4 regions of the Sporosarcina contaminans genome follow, and region 2 is predicted to be linked to each of the others. Evidence: riboswitches for the same ligand, from Rfam matches in the RefSeq annotation. Region 2 holds a riboswitch; each other region holds the start of a gene.
The links. A riboswitch is a leader RNA that binds a small molecule or an ion and turns the genes downstream of it on or off. The one in region 2 is predicted to bind S-adenosylmethionine.

Region 1 (5,447 bases), on a different contig from region 2:
TTGATCGCCCGAATGTGCGCAGGTGTCGTGCCGCAGCATCCGCCAACCATGTTCAGCCAGCCTTTTTCGGCAAAACCTAAAAGCTTTTGAGATAAAGACTCGGGAGATTCATGGTAATGACCTTCTTCATCGGGCAAGCCGGCATTCGGATAGCAAGTGACATAGCTCGCTGCCAAATCTGAAAGGGAGCGAAGGTGATCGGTCATGAATTCAGGGCCAGTCGCACAATTCAATCCAACTGACAATGGTTTAATATGCTCGATGGAAATATAGAATGCTTCAATGCTTTGCCCTGCCAAAGTCGTTCCCATCGGTTCGATCGTCCCTGAAATCATCACGGGCAATTCGATGCCAGTCTCCATGAATGCTCGTTTAATGCCAATCGTTCCAGCTTTGACGTTCAGCATGTCTTGACTCGTTTCCATAAGGAGCAAATCAGCACCGCCTTCGATCAGAGCTTTCGCTTGCAGATAAAAGTCTTCCGAAAGCTTGTCAAATGTCGTACCGCCGGTGACGGACAATGTTTTAGTCGTAGGTCCGATCGCTCCTGCGACAAATCTTGGACGTTCCGGGGTGGAATAGTCCTTCGCGCATGCTTTTGCAATTTCGACCGCTTTTTTGTTAATTTCATGTGATAGGTGGCCGAGGCTGAATTCATCCAATACGAGGGGGGTTCCCCCGAATGTATTTGTGCTAATAATATCTGCACCGGCTTCCAAATAAGCACGGTGGATTTTGTCTAAAATGTCAGGTCTCAGTACATTTAAATATTCATTGCAGCCTTCGTATTCTTCGCCCCCAAAATCTTCGGCAGATAAGTTTTCGGCTTGCAACATTGTGCCCATCGCCCCATCTATGATGAGGATTCTCTTTTCAAGATGCTGTTCAATAAGATGTTTCGGCATGGACAAATTCCCTCTCCTTCTTCCCATCCAATAGTTGGATATGTTTTATTAACTCCAATGACATATCGTATCGGAGAAATGGTGTAATGATATAGATGCCATTGAAAAGTTTCGCCGCTGTATCGATCAATTCCTTTGAGATAGCAATACCTTCCGCTGTAGCCCGTTCGCGGTCATCTCCACAATCGCGCATCCGTGCAAGTACATCTTCAGACAGCTTAATACCAGGTACTTCATGATGCAGGAATTCGGCATTCCGAATATTCGTCAACGGCATAATGCCTATGAAAATCGGTGTATCCAAATGCTTTGTCGCTTCATATATTTCCTCGATTTTCTCTTTCGTATAAACAGGTTGTGTAATGAAATAATCCGCCCCACACTCAATTTTCTTTTCCAACCGCTTAACGGCACGATCCAATACTCGGACATTAGGATTGAAGGCGGCGGCTACTGAAAATTTCGCTTTTTTGCGGAGCGGTTTCCCGGAGAAGGAAATGCCTTCGTTCAACTGCTTAATGAGTTGAATTAATTCCAAGCTCGATACGTCGTAGACGCTCGCTGCTCCCGGAAAATCGCCGACCTTCGTAGGATCGCCAGTAACTGCCAAAATATCGTGGATACCAAGTGCATCAAGCCCCATTAAGTGTGATTGCAAGCCAATTAGATTATGATCGCGGCAAGTTAGATGCACTAGTGGTCGTATAGCATGCTGTTGTTTCAATATAGAGCCCATCGCCATATTGCTAATCCGTGGCGAGGCTAAAGAATTGTCTGCCATCGTTACAGCGTCAACTCCTGCGTTATAAAGCTGTTTCGCCCCTTCAATATAAGCTTCCGTTTCTAAATGGCGAGGCGTATCCAGTTCGACGATGACTGTCCGTTCTCTTTTGGCCTTTTCATGAATGGGTTCGAATAATGCAGGTTCAGCATCGCGTATTACAATCGGTTTTTGGGATTTAACTTCTTTCTTTGTAACCGGCTTTAAGCCGGCTAATTGTTTTTTAACAGCTGCAATATGTTTAGGTGTCGTGCCGCAGCAGCCGCCGATCAGACGAACCCCTTCATCGCGCAGTAAAGCGGCTGCTTTTCCGAAGTAATCAGCTTCAGATGAGTAGACGATTCGCCCATCTTCCACATCAAGCAAACTGGCATTCGGAGCTGCGGAGAGCAGAAGTCCATCCGTGAGATTCACTTTTTCAAATGCTTGGATTGTATGGTAAGGACCTAACCGACAGTTGACTCCGACGACATCAGCCCCTAAATCGGAAAGCCTATGCAATGCTTCGTTCAGCACCAAGCCATTTTGGAGTATTCCCGGTTCCTCCATGGAAACTTGGGCGATGATAGGCACATCTGTTAATTTCTTGAGTGCCTCGACAACTGTCGTCAGCTCTTCAAAATCATAGTACGTTTCAAGCAATAAACCGTCAGGATCTCCGGACAATAAAGCATCAGCCTGTTCATGGACAATATGGAGAACTTCTTGCAAAGAGGCATCGCTTTTACGGATTCCACGTAATCCGCCGATTGTCCCTAAAACGTATTGTCCTCTGCGTGCGGCTGCCCGCTTGGCAATGCCCATTGCAGCTGTATTGAATTCCTTCACACGATTCTGCATGCTGTAGCGAGATAATTTCAATGCGTTGGCGCCATATGTATTGGTTTGAATGATGTCCGCACCTGCAGCGATATATTCCTCATGGATTTTTTCAATCACTTCTGGTTTTTCTACATTTAGCTCTTCGTAGCAAAAGTCGATTCCGTATGAGTAAAGCAATGTTCCCATCGCACCGTCCGCCGTCAAAATATCTGTCTTCAATCTTTCAAGTAATGTCATGTTTTCCACCCTTTCTTTGCATATTGTTCAATCAAGGAATAGATGAAAATAATTATTTTTGATTCAGCACGTTATGAATATCCGCAGAATAATGGATATTATGCTTGCGAAGGAGAGTGGTCATTTGCTGAAATAAAAATAAAAAGCCTTCTGAAAATAAGAAGGCTTCGAATATGCGAATAAAGATCGCTCCTTCTCATCTATCAGGCAAGTATGCCTGCTGGAATTAGCACCTGACCAATAATGGCTGGTTGCTGAAGCTTCGACGGGCCAGTCCCTCAGCTTCTCTTGATAAGAATAGATATGCAGTTATTAGAATAATTTAAAGTATCATACCCTTTATTGTTTCATACGTCAATAGCTGAATTATGATAGAATGGGCGTACGAATAGAAAATAGTAGGTGAAAACGTTGAGGATTTTCAAATTTTCCGTTCCAATTGCGCTTTTGGTTGCTGGGATTGCATGGGTTATGCTCAGTAAAAGCTTTCAGGAAGTTCCGGGTATGCATCGTGTTTGGATTACGATTGGAGCAGCAGTCCTGAGCGGGGTACTTGCCCATTTTTTATTTCCTAAGAGCGAAGATAAATAACGTTGAAAAATCGATAGCGAAAATAGCTGTCGATTTTTTATTGTACTATTTGAGTTAACTTAAAATATTTTTGGGTTGACACAAATGGTGTCAGCTATTATTCTATTAACAGAAAACAAAAGGGGTGTATATTGAATGACTACGACAACTGTGAAAACGAAAAGTTCTATGAGTGCACTGAGCCTTGTCTATTGCGGAATGTTTGCAGCACTTATGATGATCGGAGCGAATATTACAACGTTTGTGCCGTTCTTAGTAGTTGGTGGGGTGCCGATTACGTTGCAAACGTTTTTCTCTATTTTGGCAGGTTTGATTTTAGGAAGCCGTTTAGGTGCAATATCGATGACGGTATATATGGCATTAGGGCTTGTAGGGGCACCGGTATTCGCAAAATTTCAAGGCGGATTTGGATCTATTTTAAGCCCGACTTTTGGTTTTGTTTTGTCATTTATTCTTCTTGCATACGTAGCGGGATTGATCGTTGAAAGGTATGGGAGCTTGAAGAGCTATATCGTTGCTGCGTTAGTCGGGATGAGCATCAATTATTTATTCGGCACGAATTGGATGTATTTTTCGTACAAGTTTTGGGCAGCTGCACCGGATGCATTCAGTTATGCAGTTGCATGGGCGTGGATGGTTCCTCCGTTGCCGAAAGACATCCTATTATCGGTTTTGGCAGGCATTTTCGGCCACAGGATGTATAAAGTGCTGAAAGTGAGGCGATCGCATTGAGGGGACTCGACTTTAATGCCATAGCGGATCGTGTGCTGTCAGGCGAGGACATTACGGATGAAGAAGCGATGGCCATTTTGGACTGCCCTAATGAGGAGCTGCTTCTGTTGTTGCATGCTTCATATAAAATCCGGAGTTTTTATTATGGGAATAAAGTAAAGTTGAATATGATCATCAATACGAAATCAGGTTTATGTCCGGAAAACTGCGGATATTGTGCCCAATCGATTGTTTCAAAAGCGCCAATTGAAAAGTATGCGATGATGAAGCAGGAAGAAATCGTCGCAGGTGCTGAACGAGCGGCATCTGTAAATGCAGGGACGTACTGTATCGTTGCGAGCGGACGTGGACCGGTGAACAGGGAGCTTGAAATTGTCGTTGACGCAGTCAAAGAAATTAAATCAAAGCACCGTGATATGACGGTGTGCGCTTGTCTCGGCATTTTAAAGCCGGAACAAGCAAAACGGCTGAAAGAAGCGGGCGTTGACCGATACAATCACAATATTAATACGTCGGCAGCCCACCATAATAACATTACAACGTCGCATACATACGAAGATCGTGTCAATACGGTATCTTTAGCTAAAGAGGCCGGTATTTCGCCGTGTTCCGGCGTTATTGTCGGCATGCGCGAAACGAAAGCGGATGTCATTGCAATGGCGCGTAGTTTGCATGCGATGGATGCTGACTCAATTCCAGTAAATTTTTTGCATGCAGTTGACGGCACGCCGCTTGAGGGGACGAAAGAACTGACGCCGCGATACTGTTTAAAAGTGCTTTGCCTGTTCCGTTTTATGAATCCAACGAAAGAAATTCGGATTTCGGGAGGCAGGGAAGTGAACTTACGCTCGCTCCAGCCATTAGGTCTTTACCCGGCCAACTCAATTTTTATTGGGGACTATTTGACGACAGCAGGGCAGGAAAGTGATCGGGACAAGCAGATGTTAGAAGATATGGGGTTTGAAATTGATCTGGAACCGCTTGGAAAAGAAGCTTTGGTGAAGTAATAGATGAACGCCGTTTTATGATCGTTCTTATTTTTATAGAGTAAAAAGTGTGGCTATCTACTAGTAATTTAAGCTACTGGATAGCCTTTTTGTTATGTCCGTAAATTAGAGGCTCTTTATTCCAAAAATCAATTTTAACTCATTTCGATTTTCTAATTTGGCTTCTTAGGTTTTTTCTCTTTAAAAATCGATAAGGAGGGTTTTGTTATTTGGGAAATATCATTTTTAACTTCAATTATAACATTGTGTTTCGGGATTATTAAGCAGTCTTGGTTCTTAACATTCATAAGCACAATTGCTTTTTTGCCTACCGCTTACTATTTTTCGGGAGCAAATAGCGCTTTAAAATACATGGGTTCAACCCCAATTGTT
Region 2 (5,080 bases):
ATTATTGAGGATTTTAACACCGATATTCACATTCTTCTAATGTAAGCTTCCAAAGTCTTGTTTTAATACCATGAGAAGTTTATGTGTTTCTACATGCGGTTATGCGCTGTTGTTTTGTTTTATGCGCTATTATAGGTATTTATTTGTATGAAAGCAGTCGTTATGCATTTATTTATGCTTTCCGTTTTTAAGGCTTTAATTAGAAGAAGCAATGTATTATGTATGGATGCATCGGCAAACAATATATAGATAACCGAAGAACTTGTTGTTTTATACAAAAGTATTTTAGTGTTAAAATAGTTTTAGACTCATGAAAAGAGGAGAATTTAAATGGGAAAATTGTTAGATAAGGTTGTCATTATTACTGGCGGAGCTGGTGGGATAGGAGGTGGAATGGCGAAGGCGATGGTAAAGGAAGGTGCTGTCGTAGCTATTGTGGATGTGAATAAAGAGACGGGAGAAGAGATGCTGAAGGAGCTTCAAACTCATTCTCCAAAGTCTATGTTCATTCAAGCAAATTTAATGGATCATGGCAATTTGTATAAGATTGTTAATACAGTCGTAGAAAAATACGGTCGGTTGGATGTATTAGTTAATAATGCGCATGCTTCTAAGCAAGTGCCATTGGAAAATACAACTCAGGCAGATCTGGATTTATCTGTTGGAACAGGGTTTTATCCAACGTTTTATTTAATGCAGGCTGCTTTGCCACATTTAAAGGAGTCGAAGGGAAATATAATTAATTTTGCTTCCGGTGCTGGATTGGCTGGTCATGAGACGCAGGGTGCATATGCTGCTGCCAAAGAGGCAATACGAGGATTATCCCGTGTAGCTGCAAATGAGTGGGGACGCTTTGGCATTAATGTAAATATTATTAGCCCTATTGCATATTCTCCAGGCGTTGAGGCGTGGTCGAAGGCACAGCCAGAGTATTATGAAGCGGTCAAAAATAAAATTCCTTTAGGGCGCTTTGGAGATGTTGAAAAGGATATCGGTCGGGTTGCCGTCTTCTTAGCATCGGAGGATTCTCAATATATTACGGGTCAAACAATTATGACAGATGGTGGCTCTATTATGTTGCATTGAAGTCATTACAAGACTTTCTATCCAAGAGATAGTCACTTGTATAGAAAGTTGTTGTGGAGGAGTAATGAAGTTAGTGAGATGCGCATTTGGACATTCATGTCTGAGTGTGTATTTTTTATGGAAATAATGTATCGCCAAGTATAAAGTACTAATCTTTTGGCAGAAGAATGATACCATTCGAAGCAAGTGTTAACAAAGCGATCTTAAGTCTTCTTTCTTATTCATACTAAACTGATAAGAATAGTTAAAATAATGTTTGACTTTGTGTAAGGGAACAAGTAAAGTATGTACTAATTACATATTGTATCTTATCAAGAGAGATGGAGGGAGTGGCCCATTGAAGTCTCAGCAACCAACCTTTAGGTATGGTGCTAATTCCGCCAAGTTGTAACTTGGAAGATAAGAAGCGGATATGAATTTCTCTTCTTATAGAAGGGATTTTTATTTTAAGGGGGAAAAGATATGGAATTTGTATTTGATCATCTTGTGCACTTTGTAGAGGAGCCGGAGAAAGCAGTGCAAGAATTTCAGGCTGTTGGCTTTCATGCAGTAGAAGGCGGTGTCCATGAGGATCGGGGAACGTATAACGGGTTAAGCTATTTTGGTTTATCCTATATCGAGTTTTTAGGAACATATGACCGTAATTTAGTGAAAAATACAGAGCATCCGTCATTTAGTTTAATTTCTACAATTATTAGAGATGAGTTTCGGGAAGGTTTTGCCCGCTTTGCTATTCGGACGACTAATATTGAAGGCGTGGCACAACGATTCAAGGAACATGGATTAAAAGTGACCGGACCGGTGCCACTCCATAGGAAGAGACCGGATGGCTCGGTTGTAAAATGGCAATTGCTTTACGCAGGTACAGATGAAGAGGGCCCTGAGCTACCGTTTATTATTCAATGGGAAGCGGAGGATGATGAAAGGGAAAAAGATTTGATACAGCAGAAGGTCATGGCAGACCATCCAAATGGAGAGGCGTTGAAAATAGCTTCCCTATCGTTTGCCGTAAAAGATTTGAAAGAATCTGTTAGGCAATGGTCCATATTGCTGAACGCACCTGTCAAAGATGCATATACTGATGAAAAGTTAAATGCACAAGGTCAGGCAGTTGTAATTGGTGATGTGGAGATTATCTTTTATGAACCAATTGGGAAAGGAATTGTACAGCATAAATTAGAGTCACGTGGGGAGAAGCCTTTCCAAATTGTTATTCAAGGAGGGAAAGAGGAAAAATCATTCGACCTATTTCATGGTCATTATATAATCAAGCAGTGAAAAATTTTTATGTATAAAACCAAGTAAACTAATATGAATAGGAGATATATGAATGAGAAAAGGATTTTACTTAATAGTTTTCGCTGCAATTGTATTGTTTTCATTGGCAGGATGCAGCGGGGAGAAGGCTTCAGACAGCGCAGAAGCCTCTGAAAAGGTGGTGCGTGTTGGTTTCCAAAAAGGAAACACATTAAATATATTGAAAGAAAGTGGAATATTAGAGAAAAAGTTGGAGGCAGAGGGCTATCGGGTAGAATGGCGGGAATTCGTTCATGGAGGCACATTGTTAGAAGGGCTGTTTACAGGGCATATCGACTTTGGGCATGCAGCAGATGGCTCCGGCATTAATGCGCAAGCAGGCAATAAACCGTTCGTCTATGTAGGCGCAGATTTGCCGAATCCGGAAGGTGTGGGGTTGTTAGTTCATAAAGATTCAGGGATCACTTCAGTTGATCAGTTGAAAGGGAAGAAGATCGGTGCATTGAAAGGCGGCAACCATCATTATTTGGCCATCTTGGCAGTCGAGGATGCCGGCCTTTCAATAGATGATGTTGAGTGGGTATATTTGCAAGATGCAGCACAGCAAAGAACAGCTTTTGAGACGAATAAAATCGACGCGCTTGCAACGTATGATCCGTTTTTTGCCGGTGTGGAAGTTGATTTAAAGACCGTTAACCTAACGGAGGGCAAAGATTATGGCTATCCAAACCGCACATTCTATTATGCGAATGAGGATTTTTATAAAAAGAACCACGAATTAGTCGAGTTAATTTTAGAAGCGACAGATGAATCCGATCAGTGGGCGAATGAAAATAAAGATGAGGTCGTTAAGCTTGTCTCTAACATGTTAGGAATTGACGAAAAAGTGATTGAGCGAGCAGTCGACCGCAGGCAATATGCTGTTGATCGTATTGACGATTCAATTATAGAGGCACAACAAAAGCAGGCGGATACTTATTATGAAATCGGATTGATTCCAAATAAAATCGACATTCGTGATCGGGTTCCGAAGAAGTAAGGAGGAAGAATGATGGTGATTCAGTTGAAACGGACGGCTATTCCATGGCTTATTCCAATTTTCATCATCGTTGCTTGGCAGGTGGTCGTATCAGGCGGATTCGTCTCCCCACAGCTGCTGCCCGCACCTTTGACAGTATTGAAAAGCTTATATCAATTAGTAGTATCTGGGGATCTGACTTACCATATGGCTGCGAGTTTAGGGAGAGCGTTAATCGGGCTTGTAATTGGCGGGGGAATAGGCTTCATTTTGGGTATAGCAAATGGGCTATCAAAGTTCTCATATGCTTTTACGGATACGACATTGCAAATGATCCGCAATATCCCAAACTTGGCCCTCGTGCCGCTTGTCATCATATGGTTTGGAATCGATGAAGGAGCTAAGATTTTCTTAGTTTCGATCGGGGTAATGTTCCCAATCTATATTAATACGCTGCATGGCATACGCAATATCGATCCGGGATTTATTGAAATGGGCAGAATGTATGGGCTGAAGGGCTGGAGGCTTTTTAAAGAAATATTGCTCATAGGTGCTTTGCCATCCATTTTTGTTGGGCTACGCTATTCTTTAGGCGTAATGTGGATGACTTTAATTGTGGCAGAGACAATCGCATCGACACGGGGTGTCGGTTACTTGGCAATGACTGCACAACAGTTCATGCAGTCGGATATTATTATCATTACAATTTTGCTCTATGCCTTATTTGGGAAAGTGGCCGATCTGCTCGCTCGCTATGGGGAGCGGAAAGCATTGAAGTGGCATAAAGGATATGTTCAATAAAAGAATGGAGGTATAGTATGGCACTGATCGACAGGGAAAAGGAATTGCAGAACGAGCATGCTGTAGAAATTACATTGCAGCAAGTGACGAAAGCGTATAATGGGAAAACTGTGTTGAAGAATATATCACTTACTATACATCCTGGACAATTCGTCGTTATCGTTGGAAAGTCAGGCAGCGGGAAAAGTACGCTGCTAAGGCTTGTGGCGGGCCTTGAACAAACGACAGAAGGAACAATCGAATTTGACGGTCAACCAGTTGAAAAATCTACGAAAATGGCGAGAATGATGTATCAAGATTCAAGACTGCTTCCTTGGAAGAAGGCCATTGATAATGTTGGTTTAGGCTTGAATGGAAATTGGAAAGACCGGGCAAGGGAAACTTTACATTATGTCGGCTTAGCAGAATACGAAAACAGTTATCCTTCAACGTTATCGGGTGGCCAGCAACAGCGTGTTGCTCTTGCGAGGGCATTGGTGCACTCTCCTTCTTTATTGCTGTTAGATGAGCCGATGAGTGCCTTGGATGCCTTGACACGAATGGAAATGCAAATTCTCATAGAAAAGCTTTGGCAGAAGCAGCAGTTCACCGCATTATTAGTAACCCATGACGTTAGGGAAGCAGTGAAGTTAGGAGACCGGATCATTTTAATTGAAGATGGGGATATTACAATGGATATGCAAAACCATTTGCCGCGGCCTCGTGAATTGTCAAATGTCACGTTAGCGAAAATGGAGAAGAAGATTTTAGACAGGATTTTATCATTGTGAATACAAGGCGAAGAGACCTCGAATGAAAGCGATACCGCTTATCGAGGTTTTTTTTGTGGAAATAAGGGTTGTTTATGCGCCATTCCAAAGGGGCTATTCGTCTAGTGGGCAAGTTATGCGTATTTTGTATGAATGCTGCTTTGTTGAC
Region 3 (5,447 bases), on a different contig from region 2:
CTGTTGCAGCTTCGATTGCGGAGTATGCAATCGAATGCTCCATTAACAAAGTTGTTGGATCTGAAGTGCTTGACTACATTGTTGATGAGGCTGTTCAACTGCATGGCGGATACGGCTTTATGCAAGAGTATGAAGTAGAGCGTATTTACCGCGATTCACGCATAAATAGAATTTTTGAAGGTACAAATGAAATTAACCGGTTGATCGTGCCTGGCACATTCTTGAAAAAAGCGATGAAAGGCGAACTGCCATTGCTTGAAAAAGCACAAGGCTTGCAAGAAGAATTGCTTATGATGATGCCAGAAGAAATTGGCGACGAGCCTTTGGCACAAGAGAAAGTTTTAGTGAAAAACGCGAAGAAAATCGGTTTGTTGGCAGCTGGAATGGCTGCGCAACGCTTCGGAACGAAGCTTGAACAAGAGCAAGAAGTGCTTGTGAATATCGCGGATATCGCGAACAATATTTTCGCAATGGAATCTGCACTATTGCGTACGGAAAAAGCAGTGGCGAAAAATGGCGCTGATAAAGAACAACAAAAGATCTTATATACTGAAATCTTCTGTCAGGAAGCATTCGAAGCAATCGAAAAGGATGCAAAAGAAACATTGCTTGCTTCAGTGGAAGGAGACAATCAGCGCATGATGTTATCAGCACTGCGCAAGCTAACTCGTTCGAATCCTTACAATATCATTGCGAAGAAACGTGAAGCAGCTGCAAAATTGATTGAAGCGGAAAAATATATCCTTTAATATCGAGCTGTTGAAGTCTACCATTTCGTTATGTAGTTTTGATTGCATGGGTCTTACTCATGAACTGTACGTAAAAACATCGTAATTGAATTGCCACATATGCCGCTCGGGTATGCTTGTATACCTGGGTGGCTTTTCTGTTATAATGGGGCTAAATGGAGGTGTTGAGAAGTATGGCATTGACGTACTATGGCTACAATAAATGCGGCACGTGCAGAAAAGCTAAAAAATGGCTTGAAGACAAAGGCATCGAATTTAAGGAAATCGATATTACACAAAATCCGCCAACAGCAGCTGAACTTGAAAAAATCATAAAAGCCTCCAATTTGGAGCTCAAGAAATTTTTCAATGTGAGCGGCATGAAATACCGTGAGCTGAACTTGAAGGACAAATTGCCTGCAATGACGGACGAAGAGAAGATAAAACTGCTTTCTTCAGACGGCATGCTACTGAAAAGACCGCTTCTTACAGATGGTGAAAAAGTGACGGTAGGCTTTAAAGAAGAGCAGTTCGAGGAAGTATGGGGGAAGTGAATAACTCCCTTGTCTTTAAGATGGAATTATGTCAGAATTAAATAGAATCAATAAATGTAGAGTGATGGAGGGGTTATGGGATGAGCACACCTAAAGATTTGCGTTTTTCTGCAGAACACGAATGGGTAAAAGATGAAAGCGGTAAATATCGAATTGGTATTACACATTTTGCTCAATCTGAATTGGGGGATATCGTTTTCGTTGAACTTCCTCAAGTCGGTGATGAAGTGAAAGTGGATGAGCCTTTTGGCAGTGTTGAATCTGTAAAAACTGTTTCTGAACTTTATGCTCCAATTAGCGGTAAAGTCATTGAAGTGAACGAAGAGTTGGAAGATAGCCCTGAATTGGTTAATGAATCTCCATATGAAGGTGCATGGATGATCGTCGTTGAAGCAACAGATGAGTCAGAATTGGATGCGCTAATGTCTGCTGAAGAGTATGACAAAATGACTGTTGGTGAATAATCATACGTGAAAGCGCCGGTGAAAACTGGGGCTTTTCGTTTTTCTTCGGGAGGGAGCATGTCATGAAGGCAGAAAAGCTCTTAATTGTTGAAGGTTTATCCGACAAAAAGAGAATCCAGAAGGTGTTGTCAGAGCAAGTTGCCATCATTTGCACGAATGGAACGGTCAGCTCGTATCGAGTGGAAGAGCTTTTATATCCATTTGAAGGATATGATCTCTATGTTTTCATGGATGCAGATGACTCCGGCGATAAGCTTAGACAGTTATTCATCCGAGAATATCCCGAAGCGATCCATCTCTATACGGAGCACCTTTATGGACAGGTGGAGAAAACCCCTTTGCGCAAAATAGCAGAAATTTTGTTAAGAGCAGATTTCAAAGTGCATCCCGAATTTCTTTTATATTGAGGGTGGTTAAGTTGGGAATCGAAAATTGGACGAGAGAACAATGGGAAAACAGTAAGGAAAAACCTTTATCGGTCTATTATTTATATACGCCATTATGCGGCACATGTGCGGTAGCTTCCAAAATGTTGGAGGTCATTTCTGTCATGAAGCCTGATTTGCCGATTGGGAAAGCCGACATGAATTACGTGCAAGATTTGGCGGTCGATTACCAAATAGAAAGCGTCCCTTGCCTGCTAATCCAAAAGAACGGTAAAATCACCCATAAAATCTACGCATTTCAATCAATCCCGTATCTTCTTGAAAAGTTAAGTTGACTTCTAAACTGTAATTATGATATAAATGTATTTAACAATTCAATACGTCACTCTTATAAAGAGAGGTGGAGGGAAGTGCCCTATGAAGCCCGGCAACCGTCATGAATGTGAAATGGTGCCAAGTCACGCAAAGCTTTTGCTTTGGAAGATGAGAGATTGGACAAATGTTTATAGTACTATAACATATTGAACCTTTCTGCTTGTCTGCAGGAAGGTTTTTTATTTTTGAAGAAAAACCTCATTTATGGGAGTTTTACTTTATAAGATAAAAAGGTTTCATTTATGTTAATTATAAATGAAGGAAAGTGCTGGCGTTTGCACGTTCGGATGATCAGAAATATGAGGTGGGAAAATGATTCAATTATCTAAAGTGGAAAAAAGGTTCGGTTCCAAAGAAAACGGCATAGCTGCTGTAGACGGCGTGTCCTTTACGATAACGGAAGGTGAAATTTTCGGGATTATCGGCTATAGCGGAGCAGGAAAGAGTACATTGATCCGCTTGTTGAATGGACTTGATATGCCGACTTCGGGGAGCATCAAGATTGGAAAGCGGGAAATTACTGCAATGAAAGGTCAAGAGCTGCGTAAAGCCCGTCAGAAAATTAGTATGGTCTTCCAGCATTTCAACTTGCTCTGGTCAAGAACCGTAAAGGAAAACATCGCCTTTCCACTGGAAATAGCAGATGTGAAAAAGGCGGAGCGTGACAGAAAGGTTTCCGAGCTAATCGATTTAGTCGGCTTGGCCGGAAGGGAAAATGCGTATCCATCACAATTATCGGGCGGGCAAAAGCAACGGGTAGGAATTGCACGCGCATTGGCGAACGATCCTGAAGTTCTTCTATGCGATGAAGCAACGTCAGCTCTCGATCCAGAAACAACGGATTCGATTTTAGAATTATTGACGAGCATCAATGAACGGTTAGGATTGACAATTGTCCTCATTACACACGAGATGCACGTAATTCGGAAAATTTGTCATCGGGTAGCTGTAATGGAAGCAGGAAAAGTAGTAGAAATCGGACAAGTATTAGATGTTTTCCAGTCACCGCAAGCGCCTGTTACGAAACGATTTGTTTCGCAAGTGACGGAGCCTGCTGGGACAAATGAGGCACTTGGCAATTTGAAAAAGGACTATTCCGAAGGCACAATCATCAAGCTATTCTTTATCGGAGAGCGAACAGAACAGCCAGTGTTGGCTAACTTGATTCGTAAATACGATGTTGAAGTGAATATTGTGCAAGGAAATATTTCGCAAACGAAAGGCGGAGCTTACGGAACGCTATTGCTCCAGCTTGTAGGGGAGAAAGCGGAAATGGATGAGGCAATTGCCTATCTTCATGAACAAGGTGTAAAAACAGAGGTGATAGGCAATGAATGAATCTTTATTTGTTAATATTGATTGGGAAAAAATGTGGAAGGCGACCGTCGAAACATTATATATGACGGGTGTATCAACTTTATTTACTTTCATTTTCGGATTAGCACTCGGCATTCTGTTGTTTTTATCGGGCCCAGGGCAACTTTGGCAAAATCGGATTGTCAACATATTCACGGGAGCCATTGTTAATATTTTTCGTTCAATTCCGTTTATCATACTCATAATTTTACTGATCCCGTTTACTACGTTACTCGTCGGTTCAATGCGTGGGCCGGAAGCTGCTCTACCTGCTCTCGTAATCGGTGCTGCTCCGTTTTATGCTCGGATGGTGTTAATCGGATTGCAAGAAATTGATAAAGGTGTTATTGAAGCTGCGAGATCGATGGGTGCGAAAACAAAAACGATCATTTTTAAGGTGTTATTGCCTGAATCATTGCCTGCTTTGCTTTCGGGCATTACAGTTACGGCAATTGCGTTAGTCGGTTATACTGCGATGGCTGGTGTGATCGGAGCAGGCGGATTAGGGAACTTGGCATACTATGAAGGCTTCCAAAGAAGCCGGAGCGATGTCATGCTTGTTGCTACTGTCATTATTTTAATTATTGTATTTGCAATCCAGTTCATTGGAGACCTATCTGTGAAGAAAGTGGACAAACGTTAATAACAGGATATGCCTGTTTATTATATAAAATATTGTAGGGGGTACTTATTATGAAGAAAATCAGTTCGCTATTCATTCTGCTTGCTCTTATCCTCGCGCTATCAGCATGCGGAACGAAAGATAAAGGCGATAATGCAAGTGGCGGCAACGAAGAGCAAAAAACGATTAAAGTTGGTGCGTCCAATACACCTCACTCCATTATTTTAGAAAAAGCAACGCCTTTAATGGAGGAAAAAGGGTACAAGTTGGAAATTGAGCCTTATCAAGACTATATTTTACCGAATAAAGATTTGGAATCTGGCATTATCGATGCAAATTACTTCCAGCATATCCCTTACTTCGAAGGGCAAATCGCTGATTTCGGATACGACTTTGTAAATGCGGGTGCCATCCATATTGAACCGATCGGCATTTATTCGAAAAAATACGATTCCTTGGATGATTTACCGGATGGCGCGACAATCCTAATTAGCAACTCTGTAGCTGACCACGGACGCGTGCTTGCAATGCTTGAAGAAAACGGTTTGATTACGCTTGCGGATGGCGTCGAAAAAGTAAAAGCTGAAATAAGCGACATTGTCGACAATCCAAAAAACTTAAAGTTCGAGCCTGATTACGAAGCAGCAATGATGCCGCAATTGTATAAAAACAATGAGGGCGATGCATTGCTCATCAACTCCAACTATGCGATTGACGCTGGCTTGAATCCATTGGAAGATGCGATTGCACTTGAAGCGACAGATTCACCTTACGTCAACATCATCGCAGTGCGTGCAGGCGACGAGGACAAAGAAGCGGTCAAAGCGCTCGTGGAAGTATTGAAATCAAAAGAGATTCAAGACTTTATCTTGGAAGAGTGGAACGGTTCAGTTGTTCCTGCAAAATAATGATAAACCATCAGCTGAAGGCACTGCCTGTCGTTTTTGAGACAATAATAAAAC
Region 4 (5,447 bases), on a different contig from region 2:
GCCAACGTCGTCTCTACCCTTAAAATTGGCTCATTTGCAAAGACTAGTTCCCCTTCAACCATCGAATAAACATCTCCGGTAAAACGGACATCCTTCAAATATTCAAGAAAATCTTCTTTATATCCTAATTCTTCCCTTAAATATGCAATGTCGCTTTCACTAAAACGGAATCCTTTTAAATAATCCAAAATACGTTCCAACCCGGCAAACACTGCATAGCCATTTCCGAATGGCAAATTTCTGAAAAACAATTCGAAAACCGCTTTGCGTTCATGAATACCATCCGCCCAATAAGATTCTGTCATATTGATTTGATAAAGATCCGTATGTAAAGCTAAACTGTCATCTGCATATTTCGTGCTCATTGCCTATCCCTTCTTCCACAATCATCTGTTGTTCTCAGTATACACTATTTACCCTAAAAAAAAGGCGAATATGCCCCTAACTAGCCTGAACCATTATGCCTATCATAGCCCCATTTAATACGTCTTCACTATAATTGATCGGCATGTGATAGAATAGCGAAAGGAAATCTTTCAAAGAGGTGCTTTTTATATGTTAGATGTGCCTAACGAACATGCTCTACGATTTCAAGATGTCAGTTTTACCATTGATCGCAAACCGATCATCCAAGGAATAACAGGCGTTTTCCCAAAGAGGAAAATTACTGCATTAGTCGGTCCATCTGGTGCCGGAAAAACAACGCTACTCAAGTTATGCAATAACTTGTTGACGCCTACCAGCGGTGTGATTTATATGAAAGGCAAACCATTGAACGAACTTGACCCAAGGAATGTGCGGAAGCAAGTTGGCATTGTTCTGCAAAATTCTCCAATTATTCAAGGCTCGGTTTATGAAAACTTATCCTTGCCTGCCCGATTGCATGGCGAAACATTATCGAAAAAAACAGCAAAGAATCTTTTATTACAAGTCGGCTTGGATGCTGAAATCCTCCAGCAGGACGCTCAAAGTTTATCTGGTGGACAACGCCAAAAACTATCGATTGCAAGAACATTAGTCAATCAATCGACGATCTTATTATTGGATGAAATCACCTCTTCCTTAGATCGCAATTCTGCTCGTGACATTGAAGAACTAATCTTCCGCCTTAACCGGACAGATCGTATATCAGTCGTTTGGATCACTCATAATTTGGAGCAAGCCATCAGAATCGCCGATCATGTATGGGTAATGATGGACGGTAAGTTGGTCGCTGAAGGTGCGAGCGATCTATTAACTTCTCCTGCAAATTATAGAGTCAAGCTTTTTGTAGAAGGCGGAGGGGATAAAAAATGAGCTATTTCACTCTCTCTTTGACACTCATTTTCGTTTTAGTTCCATTGCTTTTATCGAAAACATTAAATCTTCAATTAGAGAAAGACACATTAATCGCAACTGTCCGTTCGATCATTCAACTATTGGCAGTCGGTTATGTGCTAAAATTCGTTTTTGATTCGGAAAATCCGATATTTATCGTACTTATGATTTGCCTAATGATTGGGGCAGCTACGAATAACGCTAAGAAAAAAGGCAAAGGCATAAAAGGCATTACGTGGAAGCTGATCATCACATTTACAGCAATCGAATTGTTGACACAGGGCATTTTATTGGGACTCCAAATCGTTCCCGCCACTGCACAATATATTATTTCGATTAGCGGCATGATCATTGGCAACTCCATGGTGCTTTCCATCCTCTTTCTGAACCGCTTTACAGCCGAAATCAAAGCAAATCAGGATGAGACCGAACTAATTTTGTCATTGGGAGGAACGCCGAAGCAAGCCATCCAGCGCCAATTGCTCAACGCCATTAAAGCAAGCATGATCCCAACAATTGAAAGCCAAAAAACGATTGGCCTCGTCCAACTGCCCGGCATGATGAGCGGACAAATTATTGCTGGAGCAGACCCGGTCGTTGCCGTCCAATTCCAGTTGCTTATTCTCTTTCTCTTATTATCGACAGCTGCTATTACGAGTGTTTTATTAGGATTTCTCGCCTATCCGACGCTCTTCAATGACCGCATGCAATTATTGCGTACTATAGAAAAATAAAAAACGATGGAATGCCGCAACAGACATCCCATCGTTTTTATCCAAATACTTTTAGTCCTACCGCTCCTCCGATAATAAGCAGCAAAAATACAATCCTTTTCCATCCGGCAGATTCCTTAAAAAACAAAATGCCCATAAGCACTGCGCCTGCAGCTCCTAATCCAGTCCAAATCGCGTATGCTGTTCCCATCGGAATTTCGCGCATCGCCAAAGACAAAAAGAAGAAACCGGCGGAAAACGTGCAGATGATTGAAAGAAGCCAAACATAGTTCTTTTTCTGCAAATAAAGATTAATGCTCATCACACCAAATATTTCTCCAAAACTGGCCAAAACTAAATATACCCATGCCACTTCAATCGCCCCCTTCATCTACAGGATCGACTGTCGTCATTTTAATACCAATTACACCGATTATAATGATACCGATAAATAATATTTTAATAAAAGAAAACTCCGCTCCGAAAAATAAAAAGTCTATCAGTACAATTGCAGCGGCGCCAGATCCAGTAAAAACAGCATATACCGTTCCAGAAGGCAATTTTTCACATGCTTTAATAATCGAATAAAAACTAATAATGATTGCAATGATTGTTCCTGCCCATTCTAACGGTGTCTCCGAATAACGCAGACCGATCACCCAGAACACTTCAACGACCGCTGCCAATAAAACATAAAGCCAAGCCATTCCATGACCTCCAAATCGTATCAAAATTGCATACATACAGTATAGCAGAAACCTATAAAGAGATTTCTGAAAGAAGGCTTGCTAAATTTTCGAATATATGATAACTTTGGATAAATCAAAAATGCATAGCTTCATTCTTATCAAGAGAGACGGAGGGATTGGCCCGTAGAAGTCTCAGCAACCAGCCCGTATTGGTATGGTGCTAATTCCAAAAGGCAGATTCTGTCTTGAAGATAAGAAGATTGAATTCAACGACGATCACGCGTGTTGAGGCCCTCTTCTATCTTGGAAGGGGGCTTTTTATATGCAGCGAAAGGAAGGGTTTCATTGACGAAAAGAAGTATACATACGAACTTAGTGCAATTGGGCAATCGAAGCGACAAAAAAACAGGTGCGGTCAATCCGCCAATCTATTTATCTACCGCATACAAACATGATGGTTTAGGACTTTCCACCGGCTATGACTATACTCGGACAAAAAATCCAACACGGACCATTTTAGAGGATGGCATCGCCCAATTGGAATCTGGTGATCAAGGCTATGCGTGCAGCTCAGGAATGGCTGCCATCCAATTAGTGCTTTCCCTATTTGCATCAGGTGACGAGCTGATTGCCCCCGATGATATTTACGGCGGCACATATCGGCTTTTCGAACAATATGCCACAAATTATAATATCCGTACCTCCTATGCTTCTTTCAAAACCGTAGAAGAAGTTGAACAACAAATTACGGAACAGACAAAAGCACTTTTCATTGAGACGCCAACGAACCCTTTAATGATAAAAATAAACATTGCAGCATATGCTGAACTTGCGAAAAAACACGGACTTTACCTCATTGTCGACAATACATTTTTAACACCCTATTATCAGCGTCCTATTGAATTGGGAGCAGACATCGTCATCCATAGCGCCACTAAATATATCGGGGGCCATAATGATGTGTTGGCAGGATTAGTCGTTGCGAAAGGAGAAGCATTATGCGCGCGATTATTTGAACAACATAACGCCATCGGTGCAACCCTCTCTCCGTTCGATGCATTTTTAGTCATTCGCGGATTAAAAACATTACATGTGCGAATGAGACAGCATGATGCGAACGCAAAGGAAATTGCTGCCTATTTGGAAACTCATCCGCTTGTTACGGATGTGCTATATGCAGGTGTCGGAGGCATGCTGTCATTCCGGCTAAAAGAAAGCAGCTATGTCGACCCTTTCTTGAAAAACTTGAACTTAATTACGTTTGCAGAAAGTTTAGGAGGCGTGGAAAGCTTTATCACCTATCCGACAACGCAAACACACGCGGATATCCCCGTAGAAGAACGCGTGAAACGCGGTGTTGATAACCGTCTTCTACGCTTCTCTGTAGGGCTTGAAGAAGCGGAAGATCTGATCGAAGATTTGCACCAAGCGATCGACGCAGCTTATCAAGCAACGGAAACGGCAATTCCCCGCTAAGGGTTCATTTAATTATGAAAGAGAGTGATTGCAATGACAGTAAAAGCGGAATCAGAAATTCAAGAAGCGCTTCGTTTATTGAAAAGTAAAAAATGGGTTGATTTGACGCATACTTTCGGTCCGAATTCACCGCATTTTTTCATGTTCGATGACGCAGAATTTAAAACGCTGTTCACACATGACGATGGCTTTTTCGCACAAAACTTTTCGTTTTCTGGACAATACGGAACACATATTGATGCGCCAATCCATTTTGTGCGCGACACACGCTATTTGGAAGAGCTACAGCTGAAAGAATTAGTATTGCCTTTAGTCGTTATAGACAAATCCGCAGCAGCAGCAGCAAACAATGATTTCACATTATCTGTTCAAGATATTTTGGATTTCGAAGCTGTGCACGGAGAAATAGAAGAAGGCACCTTTGTCGCCCTTCGCACGGATTGGAGCAAAAGATGGCCCGATCACGAAGCATTTAATAACAAAGATGCCGATGGAAACAATCACATTCCCGGATGGGGTCCAGAAGCACTCAAATTACTATTCGAACATAGGAAAATCAAAGCTATCGGACACGAAACGTTCGATACCGACTCTGCAATTGATTTCCGCAAAAACGGCAAATTGATCGGTGAATATTATGTATTGGAGCAAGACACATACCAAATTGAACTAATGACGAATTTACATCTATTGCCAGCTAAAGGAGCAATCATCTTTAATATTGTTCCGAAGCCAGAAAAAGCATCGGGCTTCCCGGTTAGATCGTTTGCTATCCTTCCATAAAAAAGCCCGGTGCCCAGACTGTAGCCAAAGTGTTTTTTCACTTTGGCTACAGTCTTTTTAAGGTTCGTAGTCATGTGAGAGGAATTTGCCCAGCTTGGCTTGAGAACGCTTGCCACGTGGAAGACAATATAGGTGCGCGACGTCCCTAGTGCCTTAATTTCCGCTAAATGCGCGTAAATACAGCAAATCGCCCTTCGCCGCTCGATTGACTGCATGACCCGCCTCGTGCAGGCTCGCACGAGGCCGAGCGATGACCCGAATAGAACGTCATGTTCATGAGGGAAGGAACAAAGGAGGCAACCTAAGCTCGTTGCTCCTGCAGCAACGGTTGCATGACCAGCGTCCTACTGGCCTCAACTTAGTATGCGAACGTTTGTCAACAAGCTGAGCCCGGTGCCTCTGGGCTTTTTCCTTATCAATCGACAGAAAAGCTCATAAACGAATAGAAAAACACATAAACCTCTTTAAA

Region 1: it holds a riboswitch for S-adenosylmethionine, as region 2 does, so the genes downstream of both, ACFQ38_RS18280 (bifunctional homocysteine S-methyltransferase/methylenetetrahydrofolate reductase) here and ACFQ38_RS13450 (VOC family protein) in region 2, are expected to answer to the same signal.
Region 3: it holds a riboswitch for S-adenosylmethionine, as region 2 does, so the genes downstream of both, ACFQ38_RS08695 (methionine ABC transporter ATP-binding protein) here and ACFQ38_RS13450 (VOC family protein) in region 2, are expected to answer to the same signal.
Region 4: it holds a riboswitch for S-adenosylmethionine, as region 2 does, so the genes downstream of both, ACFQ38_RS13760 (methionine biosynthesis PLP-dependent protein) here and ACFQ38_RS13450 (VOC family protein) in region 2, are expected to answer to the same signal.

Annotation. Positions count from the first base shown of each region.
Region 1 covers NZ_JBHTLT010000134.1:5,616-11,062, forward strand. Annotated here, with positions in the region: gene metH (methionine synthase) at 1-905, opposite strand, end outside; gene ACFQ38_RS18280 (bifunctional homocysteine S-methyltransferase/methylenetetrahydrofolate reductase) at 886-2,745, opposite strand; SAM riboswitch class I at 2,939-3,043, opposite strand; gene ACFQ38_RS18285 (hypothetical protein) at 3,157-3,336, shown strand; gene ACFQ38_RS18290 (biotin transporter BioY) at 3,472-4,068, shown strand; gene bioB (biotin synthase BioB) at 4,065-5,075, shown strand.
Region 2 covers NZ_JBHTLT010000111.1:13,974-19,053, reverse strand. Annotated here, with positions in the region: gene ACFQ38_RS13455 (SDR family NAD(P)-dependent oxidoreductase) at 331-1,086, shown strand; SAM riboswitch class I at 1,392-1,492, shown strand; gene ACFQ38_RS13450 (VOC family protein) at 1,549-2,364, shown strand; gene ACFQ38_RS13445 (aliphatic sulfonate ABC transporter substrate-binding protein) at 2,417-3,382, shown strand; gene ACFQ38_RS13440 (ABC transporter permease subunit) at 3,395-4,162, shown strand; gene ACFQ38_RS13435 (ATP-binding cassette domain-containing protein) at 4,180-4,932, shown strand.
Region 3 covers NZ_JBHTLT010000042.1:69-5,515, reverse strand. Annotated here, with positions in the region: gene ACFQ38_RS08720 (acyl-CoA dehydrogenase family protein) at 1-749, shown strand, start outside; gene ACFQ38_RS08715 (arsenate reductase family protein) at 923-1,282, shown strand; gene gcvH (glycine cleavage system protein GcvH) at 1,363-1,746, shown strand; gene ACFQ38_RS08705 (toprim domain-containing protein) at 1,809-2,153, shown strand; gene ACFQ38_RS08700 (thioredoxin family protein) at 2,171-2,467, shown strand; SAM riboswitch class I at 2,518-2,622, shown strand; gene ACFQ38_RS08695 (methionine ABC transporter ATP-binding protein) at 2,820-3,845, shown strand; gene ACFQ38_RS08690 (methionine ABC transporter permease) at 3,838-4,506, shown strand; gene ACFQ38_RS08685 (MetQ/NlpA family ABC transporter substrate-binding protein) at 4,557-5,393, shown strand.
Region 4 covers NZ_JBHTLT010000114.1:10,353-15,799, forward strand. Annotated here, with positions in the region: gene ACFQ38_RS13735 (nicotinate phosphoribosyltransferase) at 1-365, opposite strand, end outside; gene ACFQ38_RS13740 (ABC transporter ATP-binding protein) at 556-1,296, shown strand; gene ACFQ38_RS13745 (ABC transporter permease) at 1,293-2,051, shown strand; gene ACFQ38_RS13750 (DMT family transporter) at 2,089-2,403, opposite strand; gene ACFQ38_RS13755 (DMT family transporter) at 2,405-2,737, opposite strand; SAM riboswitch class I at 2,872-2,977, shown strand; gene ACFQ38_RS13760 (methionine biosynthesis PLP-dependent protein) at 3,065-4,195, shown strand; gene ACFQ38_RS13765 (cyclase family protein) at 4,229-4,978, shown strand.